DNA from 3 places in the Microbulbifer agarilyticus genome. Region 1 is predicted to be linked to each of the others. Evidence: predicted binding sites of a transcription regulator. Region 1 holds the regulator's gene; each other region holds the start of a gene.
The links. The regulator sigma-54, encoded in region 1, starts transcription at its own class of promoters, with help from an activator protein. The targets are predictions, from matches to a motif close to TGGCACANNNNTTGCNNT.
Positions count from the first base shown of each region.

Region 2: the regulator sigma-54 is predicted to act here: its motif matches at 1,838-1,855, upstream of nirB (nitrite reductase large subunit NirB).
Region 3: the regulator sigma-54 is predicted to act here: its motif matches at 1,353-1,370, upstream of glnA (glutamate--ammonia ligase).

Region 1 covers NZ_CP019650.1:3,204,951-3,209,338, forward strand. Annotated here, with positions in the region: gene Mag101_RS13395 (KdsC family phosphatase) at 1-117, shown strand, start outside; gene lptC (LPS export ABC transporter periplasmic protein LptC) at 138-701, shown strand; gene lptA (lipopolysaccharide transport periplasmic protein LptA) at 688-1,221, shown strand; gene lptB (LPS export ABC transporter ATP-binding protein) at 1,295-2,020, shown strand; gene Mag101_RS13415 (RNA polymerase factor sigma-54) at 2,250-3,713, shown strand; gene hpf (ribosome hibernation-promoting factor, HPF/YfiA family) at 3,903-4,196, shown strand; gene ptsN (PTS IIA-like nitrogen regulatory protein PtsN) at 4,259-4,388, shown strand, end outside.
Region 2 covers NZ_CP019650.1:900,256-904,643, reverse strand. Annotated here, with positions in the region: gene Mag101_RS03735 (bifunctional protein-serine/threonine kinase/phosphatase) at 1-1,693, shown strand, start outside; gene nirB (nitrite reductase large subunit NirB) at 2,043-4,388, shown strand, end outside.
Region 3 covers NZ_CP019650.1:4,042,628-4,047,015, reverse strand. Annotated here, with positions in the region: gene thiI (tRNA uracil 4-sulfurtransferase ThiI) at 1-1,043, opposite strand, end outside; gene glnA (glutamate--ammonia ligase) at 1,435-2,841, shown strand; gene Mag101_RS16765 (DUF4124 domain-containing protein) at 3,056-3,745, shown strand; gene glnL (nitrogen regulation protein NR(II)) at 4,063-4,388, shown strand, end outside.

The DNA of each region.
Region 1 (4,388 bases):
GCGCTATTTGTCACCGAGCGCCGCGGAGGTATGGGTGCGGTGAGAGAAGTATGCGACCGTATCATGCACGCGCAGGGAACCTTTGAGGCCGCCCTCGCTCCTTATTTAGCAGACTGAGAAAAGGAAGAAACAACGGAATGCGCACCTGGCTCCCCCTGGTGATCGTGGTGGCTCTCATCTCTGCCGGACTCTGGTTTACCGAGAGCCCACCAGAGCAGCTACTGGGTAAACGCCCCACCCAGCAGGAACACAATCGTGCCGCGGACCTGATCATTCGCGATGCGCGTACACGCCACTACAACATCGATGGCGATCTCGCCTATGAAGTGGACGCCGAGCGCATTACCTTCTTTCGGTTTGCCCGCCGCGACCGCGCCGACCTTACCGAACCGCGCATGATGTTTTATCAGGGCGAAGACACGAAATGGCGCACCGAGTCGCGCAAGGGTATTGCCTACAACAACGGCCAGAGAGTTGTATTGCAGGGAGACGTTTCTGTCTCAGAGCTGCCGCAACCGGGAATCACCCTGCGCACTCCGAAAATTACCCTTAAACCCCGCGAGGAATTCGCCGAAACCGACAAAGTTGTTACCATTACCGATGGTGCCAACATCACTACCGGCAAAGGCCTGCGGGCAGACCTCAAACAAGACAAGGTAGAAATACTCTCCAATGTGGAAAGTCGCTATGAAACTCGCTAATTCCCGCGGGCAAATCGCCGCACTCGCGCTCACCGCAGCCTGCGTACTGGCGGCTCCGCAGGCACTTGCACTGCCCGACGATCGACAACAGCCTGTCAAAGTCTCCGCCGACAACCTCGAGGCCAATCGCAGCAAAAACCTTTCGATCTACAGTGGCAACGTAGTCATCAGCCAGGGCTCGCTGCAAATTCGCGCAGACCGCGTGGAAGTGCACGGCAACAGCAAAGGCGAAATCAACAAAGTGGTCGCCACCGGCAAACCCGCACACTTCCAACAGCAAGTGGAAGAAAGCACTAATCCAGTAAAGGCCCGCGCCCAGCGAATCGAATTCCTGGTAGCAAGCGATGCCCTACAGCTAACTGGTGAAGCCTTTGTCGATCGCGACGGCAATACCCTGTCTGCCGAACGCATCGACTATGACCTCAACAGCGAGCAGATGCAGGCTCAGGGCCAGTCCGAGAAGAAGCGCGTCGAGATGATCTGGAAGCCGGAGGCCAAGCCAGCTCAGGATGGGCAATAACGCCCCTCTTACATCGACAAGATCACGAAAAAAAAATTCAAACAGCGCGCAGCGCTGACAGCGGAATTAAGCAATGCCCACGCTCAAGGCACTACACCTCGCCAAGCAATACAAAAAGCGCAAAGTTGTTCAGGATGTGTCCGTCAGCGTATCCAGCGGGCAGATTGTAGGCCTGCTCGGCCCCAATGGCGCGGGTAAAACCACCTGTTTTTATATGATTGCGGGCTTGGTACAGGCCGACGCGGGCCAGGTTTTGATCGATGATGAGGACATTACCGGCCTCTCCATGCACGGTCGCGCCCGCAAGGGTATTGGCTACCTGCCACAGGAAGCCTCGGTATTCCGGCGCCTGTCGGTACAAGACAACATCATGGCAATTCTGGAGACCCGCAAAGACCTCGACCGCACGCAGCGCAAAGAGCAACTCGAGTCATTGCTGGAAGAGTTCCATATCACGCATATTCGCGAGAGCCTCGGCATGGCACTCTCCGGCGGTGAACGCCGCCGAGTGGAAATAGCGCGCGCACTCGCGACAAACCCTGCATTCGTACTGCTGGACGAACCCTTTGCCGGTGTTGACCCGATCTCCGTCGCCGATATCCAGCAAATCATTCGCCACCTGCGGGATCGCGATATCGGCGTCCTGATCACCGACCACAATGTGCGCGAGACCCTCGACATCTGCGAAATCGCCTACATCGTCAGCGAAGGTCACATCATCGCCTCTGGCAACCCCAGAGACGTCGCCGAAAACAAACGAGTGAAAGATGTGTACCTGGGCCATCAGTTCACGATTTGAGCCTTTTTCAGAAAAGCTTTCCAGAAACCGTGAAAAATAGAGATTTTGATCACGGGAATACACGCTTAACCGGAAGGCGTGACTTTTTCGGCATACTTATTGCTTAACTTGCCCCTTGTCTTCCTACCCTCCCCGGGGTAGTCTGCAGGAAATGAGCCTTATCCCGCCGCCAAAGGAATAAAATTCTTTTCGGTAGGTCATCGCCAGATTTTTCTGCCGGCAAACCTCTATGAAGCAGTCACTCCAGTTAAAACTCGGCACGCAGCTGACAATGACCCCCCAGCTGCAGCAGGCTATTCGCCTGCTGCAATTGTCGACGCTGGATCTGCAACAGGAAATTCAATCCGCACTGGACAGCAACCCGCTGCTCGAGTCAGATTTTGACGAGCACGCCGGCGAGTCCCACCAAGACCAGAACACCCCAGCCCAGCAAGCCGAAGAACGCACCGAGAGCGCACCAGAGCCCCAGGCAGAATCCACCGCCGAGGGGGACTGGAGCAGCGACATCCCCGACGAATTGCCGGTAGATACCCGCTGGGATGACATTTACTCCGGTGGCACCAGCAGCGGGTCGGCGGAAACGGAAGAGTACGCGCTGGAGCAGCGCAACGCGGTCTCCGAAAGCCTGCAGGATCACCTGCTGTGGCAACTGAACCTCACACCACTCACCGACTCGGACAAGCAGATCGGCGAGGCACTCATTGACGCCATCGCCCCGAACGGCTTTCTCGATACCAGCGTGGAAGAATTGGCGGAATCCCTCGAAGTGGATACCGATGAAGTAACCGCGGTCCTCAAGACGATTCAACAGCTTGAACCCGTTGGCTGTGGCGCCCGCGACCTGCGTGAAAGCCTGATCCTGCAGTTGCGTCAGCTACCCGAGGGGACCCCCTGGCTGGAACAGGCGCTGACCGTAGTCGGCCAGCACCTCGATCTGCTGGGCAAACGCGATTTTCGCCAGCTAAGCCGACGCACCCGCCTCAATGAAACACAGCTTGGTGAAGTGATGCGCCTGATTCAGACGCTCACCCCCTACCCCGGTGAAGTCTTTGGCGGCGAGGAGCCACAGTATGTGGTGCCGGACGTCATCGTCACTCGCAAGCAGGATCGCTGGGTAGTGGAGCTAAACCCGGAAACCACCCCCAAGCTGCGCATCAACGACACCTACGCCTCGCTGATCAAGCGAGCTGACAACTCCAGCGAAAACAACTACCTGCGGGACAACCTGCAAGAAGCCCGCTGGTTCCTGAAGAGCCTACAGAGCCGCCACGAGACACTGCTCAAAGTGGCCAGCAGCATCGTGGAAAAACAACAGGGCTTTTTCGAGCAGGGTCCCGAAGCCATGAAACCCATGGTGCTGGCGAATATTGCCGAGACCATCGGCATGCACGAGTCCACCATCTCGCGGGTGACCACCCAGAAGTACATGCTCACCCCCCGGGGCGTATTCGAACTCAAGTATTTCTTCTCCAGCCACGTGAGCACCGACTCCGGTGAAGACGCCTCATCCACCGCCATTCGCGCGCTGATTCGCAAGCTGATCGATGGCGAGCAGCCGCGTAAACCACTATCCGATAACAAGATCACCCAGGAACTGGACTCCCAGGGCATCAAAGTCGCAAGACGCACTGTGGCCAAGTACCGGGAATCCATGGGTATCCCCTCTTCGAGCGAGCGTAAGAGACTGGTCTAACCAAACCGGTCATTTTTCAGCGAAAACTTGCCTCGCATACTGACTACTTCGAGCCCTGAAAGCAGTATTCCGCACAACCAATAGCCCTGCGCCGAGTGTATCCTTCCATTCTGACGCACTTCCTAGTAGGGTTGCCGCCCTGAGCGGGGGTGCGACAGGATTCGTGTTGTACCCAATAAGGAGAAATCCATGCAGATCAATATCAGTGGTCACCATGTAGAAGTTACTCCGGCCATTCGCGATTACTGCCTGACCAAACTGGACAAGCTCTCCCGCCACAACGACCTCGTCAACAATGCACAGGTCACTCTGTCTGTCGACAAACTCACTCAGAAAGCCGAGGCCTTAGTGCACGTAAACGGCAACAAGGATATTTTTGCCGACTCGGAATCTGACGATATGTACGCAGCGATCGATTCGCTCACGGACAAGCTCGACCGTCAGCTGCTGAAACACAAAGAGAAGTTACGCAGTCACCGCTAGTCTCAGTACTTGGAGTACCCAAGAGCAACGGCTGACTTGCACCGCTAGATCATCTGTACGTTATGACATTGGAAGCATTACTCTCTCCCCGCCTGAGTCTTTGCCACCTGGCTGGGAGTAGCAAGAAGAAGCTGTTGCTCAATATCGCCCAGGCGATCTCTGAACAGTTCCCCGAGCTGGATGCCGACACGG
Region 2 (4,388 bases), 2.0 Mb from region 1:
CGCCACTGCGACCGAGTGCGGGCTGCGCGCTTACAATGACGACGCCGTGGCCGCATACCGGGCTACCGGTAGCGATTTGCGCTATCGCGGCTCCATAGCGGCAATCGCCGATGGGGTTGGTAGTGCCGAGGCAGGCGGTGCGGCAGCGCGGGCAGCAATCAGCGGTTTTATTTCCGACTACTACAGCACGCCGGACTCCTGGTCGGTAAAACAGGCCAGTGCGCGGGTGCTTCATGCCCTAAATAGCTGGCTGTATCGACAAAGTGGTGGCGCCGACGAGGTACAGCGCGGCTGGCTAACCACTTTTTCTGCGGTGATTTTGAAGGGGTCTACCGCGCACCTAATCCATATCGGTGACTCGCGTATTTACCGGTTACGTGACGGTAATCTGGAGTGCCTGACTCGAGATCACAGCCGTGCACTCGGCCCGGATCGCACCTTTTTAAGTCGTGCGCTCGGTATGGATGCGCATATCGAGGTGGACTATCGGCGAGAGCCTCTGGAAGCCGGCGACCTCTTCTGTGTTACCACCGACGGCATTCACGACTTTTTGCCAAGAAGCCAATTCACCGAGCTGCTCATCAGGCATCAAATGGATGCAGCGAAACCATTGATGGCAGCAGCGCTGGATAATGGCAGTAAAGATAATCTGAGCCTGGCGTTGTGCCGCGTTAATTTGGTGGATGCGGTGCAGGCGGACGATGTTATGGTGGCCACCAGCCAACTGCCATTCCCACCAGCCCTACAGCCCGGAAATAAAATTGACGGCTACGAAGTATTGCAGGAATTGCATGCAAGCAGCCGCAGCTACCTGTATTTAGTGCGGGACATGGACGCCGATACGGACGGTCAACCTGAGCAGCTATTGGCCCTCAAGGCGCCATCGGAAAACTTCAGTGATGATCCAGCCTATATCGAGCGCTTTATTGCCGAAGAGTGGACAGGACGCCGCCTGGAACACCCGGCGATCGTGCAAATATATCCGCCCCGCAAGCAACGTAAGTTTCTCTACCACGTTATGGAGTATGTGGACGGGCAAAACCTTCGCCAGTGGATGCAACTCAACCCTGAGCCGCCACTGGATCAGGTGCGTAACCTGGTAGAGCAATTGGTAAGCGCCCTGCGCCGCCTGCAACGATTAGAAATCGTGCACGGCGACCTTAAGCCAGAGAACATCATGATCGATACGGCAGGGCGCCTGAAGCTGATCGACTTGGGTGGCGCTAACGCTGCAGGTCTGCAGGAATTACTGCGCTACCAGGATAGTGCACCGCCGGGCAGCAAAAACTATTGCGCGCCGGAGTATTTCTTCAGTGACGCCGCCAGTCATCGCTCAGATATATTCTCCCTCGGTGTCATTGCGTATGAGATGCTGACTGGAAACTACCCATATAAAGAACGTTTCGGCAGCAGCCACTATCAACTGAAGAACTATGCGAGTTTGCGCTACATCAGCGCGCGGCAATATCGCGAGGACATTCCGGAATGGATTGACGGCGCCCTGCGTCAGGCCTGCGCGCCAGATCCAAAAAACCGTTACCCGGCACTGTCAGAGTTTGTTCACGACCTTCGCACCCCGAACAAAAAATTCGACACGGCGGAAAAGCCACCACTAATCCAGCGCAACCCATTGCTCTTCTGGCAAACCGTTGCCGTGCTCGCGGTACTCTCCCACCTGCTGTACTTCCTCTAAGCGCGCAACCAAAGTACATCGTCGCGTCCCAATCTGGGGCGCACAGAAGTAGCGCGCACCAATTTGCAGCATCCAACCCTCGTAAAACGCCAATTAACCACAAAAACTCTACGGTTTCCCGGTGCCAGCGGGCTCAACAAAAGTTGGCACAGAGATTGAATACCTTTAGTCACAATCTGAAATTCTTTTAGCAAGGCAACGGCGCCTGACACTCTTCGACAGAAGAGGGTAAGCCCGTGCAGCCTTAGCATCTCCCTGCATCTGTGGCTCCCCACTTTTCTGTCGAACATGTCAGGTACCAATACTCGGTAAGACTCCGGGTACAACCTGGTAAATCACGGCAGAGATTATGGTTAAGCAAAAAATCGTCGTCATCGGCAACGGCATGGTGGGCCACCACTTCCTGGAACAACTGGCGAATCGCCCCGAGCGGGAGTTGTTCGACGTACTGGTATTTTGTGCCGAACCCCGCCCAGCCTACGACCGCGTCCACCTCTCCGAGTACTTCGGTGGACGTACCGCCGACGATCTGGCGATGGGCAAGGTTGAGCAGTATCGCGAATGGGGCTACGACCTGCGTCTCAACGACGCCGCAGTAAGCATCGACCGCGAAAACAAAATCGTCACCTCTGCCAGCGGTGCCAGCGAGACCTATGATCACCTGGTGCTCGCCACCGGTTCCTATCCTTTCGTACCGCCAATCCCCGGCCATGAACACAGCAAGTGTTTTGTTTACCGCACCCTAGAAGATCTCGACAAGATCCAAGCGGCCGCCAACGACGGTAAGGTTGGTGTAGTTGTAGGTGGCGGTCTGCTGGGGCTGGAAGCGGCCAATGCTCTTAAGCAGCTGGGCCTTGAAGCCCACGTGGTGGAATTCGCTCCCGGCCTGATGTCTGTGCAGCTGGATGAAGGCGGCTCCAACCTACTGCGCGAAAAGATTGAAGAGCTGGGTGTAACTGTACACACCAGCACCGCGACCGAGCTGATCGAAGAAGTGGACGGCGGCCGCCTGCGCATGAACTTCAAGGGCGACAAATCTCTCGATACCGATTTGATTGTCTTCTCTGCCGGTATCCGCCCTGAAGACAGTTTGGCCAAATCTGCCGGCATCGAGTTGGGTGAGCGTGGCGGTATCGTTGTCGACAACAACTGCCGTACCTCGGACAAAAGTATTTTCGCCATCGGCGAATGTGCCCTGTTCAATAACTTCATCTACGGCCTGGTAGCTCCCGGCTATACCATGGCGCGCACCGCGGTCTCCCTGTTGTGTGGTGAGGCAGCGGAATTCAACGGCGCGGACATGAGCACCAAGCTGAAGCTCCTGGGCGTGGAAGTTGGCTCCATCGGGGATGCCCACGGCCGCGCCGAAGGTTCAGCCGCGATCACCTTCGTCGATGAGCAGACCGGCGTGTACAAGCGCATGATCACCGACAGCGAAGGGAAAAAGCTGCGCGGTGCAGTACTGGTCGGAGACACCGGCGACTACGACACTCTGCTGCAATACCACTTGAATGACATGGATCTGCCGGAGCATCCCGAACAGCTGATCCTGCCAGCGCTGGATGGCGCCGCACCAACTCTGGGTGCCGATGCCCTGCCGGATACAGCCACCATCTGCTCCTGCCACAACGTCAGCAAAGGCGACATCGTCGGCGCCGTTCAGGGTGGCTGCTGCTCCGTAGGTGAAGTGAAAGACTGCACCAAAGCAGCGACTGGCTGTGGTGGCTGTGCTGCCCTGCTGAAAAATGTTGTGGACACCGAACTGGCCGCGCTGGGTGTCGAGGTCAATAACGACCTATGCCCGCACTTCCCATACACCCGCCAGGAAATCTTCCACATGGTGCAAGTGGAAGAAATCAAAACCTTTGAAGAACTGCTGGAAAAACACGGCACTGGCAAGGGTTGCGAGATCTGTAAGCCCACTGCAGCCTCAATTTTCGCCTCCCTGTGGAATGAACACATTCATGAGAAGCCGCACGTTGGCCTGCAAGACACCAACGATACGTTTATGGCCAACATGCAGAAGAACGGCACCTACTCCGTTGTTCCGCGTATTGCCGGTGGCGAAATCACCCCGGACAAGCTGATCGTACTCGGGGAAGTGGCGAAGAAATACGACCTCTATACCAAGATCACCGGCGGCCAGCGTATCGACCTGTTTGGCGCCCGCCTGGAAGAGCTGCCAGAGATCTGGCGCGAACTGACCGACGCTGGCTTCGAAACCGGCCACGCCTACGGCAAGTCACTGCGTACCGTGAAGTCCTGCGTGGGCAGCACCTGGTGTCGCTTTGGTGTTCAGGACAGCGTGGGCATGGCCCTCACTGTTGAGAACCGCTACAAGGGATTGCGCTCTCCGCACAAAATCAAAATGGCAGTATCTGGCTGTACGCGCGAGTGTGCGGAAGCACAGAGCAAAGACATCGGTGTGATCGCTACCGAAAACGGCTGGAACCTGTATGTATGTGGTAACGGCGGTATGCGCCCGCGCCACGCCGACCTGTTCGCGACCGATCTGGATGACGTCACCCTGATCAAGTACATCGACCGCGTGCTGATGTTCTACGTGCGCACTGCCGACAAGCTGCAGCGTACCTCTGTATGGCTGGAAAACCTGGAAGGCGGTCTCGATTACCTGCGCGAAGTTGTGATCGAGGACAAGCTGGGCATCTGCGACGAGCTGGAGCGTCAGATGACC
Region 3 (4,388 bases), 840 kb from region 1:
ACGCCGCAGTACTCGGGCATGTTCGCGGCGAATTCCTCGGTGCCGATCGCACGCGCAGTGCGGATGATGTCGGTTTTGTCGGAGGTGATCAGCGGGCGCAATACCAAGGTATCGGTCACGCTGTCGATTACCGCCAGGTTCTTCAACGTCTGGCTGGAAACCTGGGCGATGGCTTCGCCGGTTACCAGCGCGTCCACTTCCAGTTCCTTGGCGATGACCGAGCCCGCGCGCAGCATCATGCGCTTCAGGGTCACACCCATATAGGAGTCGTCCACCTTCTCCAGGATTTCTGCCACTACCTCATCGAACGGTACCGTGACAAAGCGCACCCGGTGGGAGGAGCCGTATTTGTCCCACAGGTAAAATGCCACTTCCTTTACCCCCAGCTCGTGCTGGCGGCCGCCCAAGTTAAAGAACAGAAAATGGGTGCGGATACCGCGCTTGATGGTGAGGTAGCTGGATACAGTGGAATCGAAGCCGCCGGACACCAGTGAGATGACCGGGTCCTGGGTGCCCAGCGGGAAGCCACCGAGGCCCTGGTGCAGCTCCTCGATCACGTTCAGCTTGTCGTGACGAATTTCCAGTTTCACGGTGATGTCGGGTTTCTTCAGTTTTACGCCGGCCGCGTCGGTATTCTGATTGAGGCCGCCGCCGACGTACTGCTCCACGTCCAGCGACTGGAAGTCGTGCTTGCCGGTGCGCTTTACCCGCACGCAAAATGTCTTGCCGGCCAGCTGCGGGCCCCAGATGGCGAGGGTCTTCTGGTAGATATCGTCCAAGTCGCCCAGTGGGAACTGCTGTACGCGGGCGAAGTTGGCGATGCCTGGGGTGTGCGCCAGTACCTCTTCAATGCGCTCGGAAAGATGGGATACTGCGTCCGGCGCGGTCACGTCGATTTTTTCCCAGTCTTTGCGTACCTGAATTCGGTCATCCAGCTGTCGCATTAACTTGCGCAGGTTGTCTGCGAGCTGTCGCGACATGCGCTTGCGCACGGGATTGCTCTTGATAGTGATCTCTGGAAAAAACTTAACGACAAAGTGCATAGGGGATGTGCCGGAACCGCGGTTGAATTTGAGGCCGGAAAGGATTTACTGGCTTCCCGGAAGAGGTGGCGAATTATAAACTCGCTATCACGAATTTGCTCGCGGCACCAAATTGGTGCCAATTGCATGTTTCTCGCCCTAAAATGGTGCGAATGGAGGTTTGGGGGCACCATTTTTGGGAATGCTGCGGGCCGCCCGAGAAAGCTGGCGTGGTAATGCTAGTTTGGGTTGGATGATTTCTATTCGATTGTGCTCCCCAGCAACCAAATCCGGCTCCCCGAACCCCCTAGCCGTCAATTTGCCCCAATTTGGCACACTCTTTGCTTTTACAGTTGCCACAAGATAAAGCGAATTGGCGCGAACATAACTTTTTCATTCTTGGAGGACTGTAATGTCAGCGAAAACGCTCGGGCTCATCAAAGAGAGCGAAGCTAAATGGGTAGACCTGCGCTTCACCGATACCAAAGGTAAGGAACAACACGTATCCCTTCCCACTAAGGAAGTTGACGGCGAGTTCTTCGAAGAAGGCAAGATGTTCGATGGCTCCTCCATCTCCGGTTGGAAAGGCATCAACGAATCCGACATGATCCTCATGCCGGACGACGAAACTGCATTCCTGGACCCGTTCACCGATGAAGCGACTGTAATCGTTCGCTGTAACATCGTTGACCCGATCACCGGTCAGGGCTACGAGCGCGACCCGCGTTCCATCGCTCTGCGCGCTGAGGAATACCTGAAGTCCACTGGTTTCGGTGACTCCGCGCTGTTCGGTCCGGAGCCTGAGTTCTTCGTATTCGACGACATCACCTGGGGTGCCGAAATGGGTGGCGCCTTCTACAAAATCAATTCCGAAGAAGCGGCCTGGTCTTCCGGCGCTAACTTCACCGACGGCAACATGGGTCACCGTCCGGGCGTGAAAGGCGGTTACTTCCCGGTTCCACCGGTCGACTCCCTGCACGACGTACGTGCCGCCATGTGTTCCGCTATGGAAGCCATGGGTCTGGAAATTGAAGTACACCACCACGAAGTGGGTACTGCTGGCCAGTGTGAAATCGGCGTTGGCGCGAACACCCTGACCAAGAAAGCGGACGAAGTTCAGATCCTGAAGTACGCGGTACACAACGTAGCGCACGCTTACGGCAAAACTGCGACCTTCATGCCGAAGCCGCTGGTAGGCGACAACGGTTCTGGTATGCACGTGCACCAGTCCTTCAGCAAAGACGGCGTAAACCAGTTCGCTGGCGACGCTTACGCTGGACTGTCTGAAACTGCCCTGTTCTACGTTGGCGGTATCATCAAGCACGCGCGCGCTCTGAACGCCATCTGTAACGCTTCTACCAACTCCTATAAGCGTCTGGTTCCGGGCTTCGAAGCGCCGGTAATCCTGGCTTACTCCGCACGTAACCGTTCTGCGTCCATCCGTATTCCGTTCGTACCGAGCCCGAAAGGCAAGCGTATCGAAACTCGCTTCCCGGATCCGACCGCTAACCCGTACCTGGCCTTCGCCGCTCTGCTGATGGCTGGCCTCGACGGCGTTAAGAACAAGATCCACCCTGGCGACGCTGCGGACAAGGATCTGTACGATCTGCCGGCGGAAGAGCTGGCCGAGTACCCGACCGTTGCTTCCAGCCTGGAACAGGCTCTGGACGCACTTGATCAGGACCGCGCGTTCCTGACCGAAGGTGGCGTATTCACCGACGACGCGATCGATGCGTACATCGACCTGAAGCGTGAAGAAGTTCAGCGTGTGAACATGACCACTCACCCGGTTGAGTTCGACCTGTACTATTCCGTATAAGCAGGTATCATCAGCGCGCCGCCGCCGATTTTCCTCCGGGAGATTGGTGAGAACGGCGCAAAGATGACGAGAAAGCCCACACCTTGCGGTGTGGGCTTTTTTTATGGGCTTTTTATGGCTCTTTTGTGCACAGGCGCTTTACGTCGCGCCCGGGTTCACGAGTACACTAGCCTTACTAAATAGGTAGGTTGAAAACACGATTGCGGGAGCGCCCATGATCAAACTGACCGCGTTGCTTGCGGTGCCACTGGCGGCACTGCTGATTGCCACCGCGAGCGCCCAGGACAAGTCCGACACCACCAAGGGTGGCTCTGGCTCTAGTAGTAGTGGTAATGGCTCCGTCTATAAAATCGTCGGACCCGACGGCCGCGTGACTTTCAGCGACACCGCACCGGCGGGCGAGAAGGTGGAAAAGATTGAGATTGGGCCAATCAATGTGCAGCCCATTGCACCGAAAAGTGCGCTGCCCACGCGCAAGCTATCTCCGCGCTCCGGCGATGAGCGCCAGCGCGAAGACCTGGGCCCCATCAGTTTTGCCATTGTCAGTCCGGCGGATGATGCAACCATCCCTCCCGGCCAGCGCTTTATCGTGCTGCAGGTGGCCCTGAATCCGGTGCCGCGGGATGGTTACCGTTTTTTCGCGGTCATCGACGGCCAGCGCTGGAGCGGCGGTTCATCCACCAACAGCCTGGACATCTCCGCGCTGGAGCGCGGTACCCATACCATCCAGGCGGTGCTGTATAGCGCCACTGGCCAGCCGTTGGCGCAGTCGCAAACCATTCAGGTCCATGTGAAGCGACCGGGTGGACAGGTTCCCGATTTCCCCGCCCAGCAGGCGCCACAAATGCCGAAGGCACCGCAGGTCCCCGGTATCGCGAAGCCGCCCAGCCCCCAGCCGCGCTGATACGCCCCTCTCCTCCGTGGTGCACCCTGTTCTATGCGGTGCGCCACCCTGACGCTCTGGTCCGCTCGTCTTCTCTGCCGCACCTTGCTTGGTCCCTTAGCACCTCCGTGCCCCGCAATGAACAGCCAAATTGGCTATTTTTCACTCAATGCACAATAATGGTGCGCGCACCGGTGGCCGACGCCGCCAGTGCCCTCTAATTCATTCTCTTTCATCGATTTTTTGCGCCATTTTGGTTTGCTTCTTGCACTCCCAATAGGCGAATCGGACAAGTGAACAACATCGCGACATTTAACGCCTCAACCTCGGAAGCTGGAATGCTCAACGATCGTCAGTTACGCCTGCTGCTGGATAACCTCACCTCGGCCGTATTGGTGCTCGATGACAAGCTGGCGCTCTGCTACCTGAATTCCGCTGCGGAAAACCTGATAGCGGTTTCCAATGCGCGCGCCAGTGGCCAGCCACTGGAAGAGGTGGTGCGAGAAAATCCGGCGGCACTCGAGGCGTTGCGGGCGTCTCTCGCCAGTGGTGAGAAGTACACGGTACGCCGTGCCCTGTGGCTGTTGCACAACCTGGAAGAGTGTACCGTCGACTACTCGGTAACCCCGCTGCCGGACCTCGGGCTGTTGCTGCTGGAAGTGCA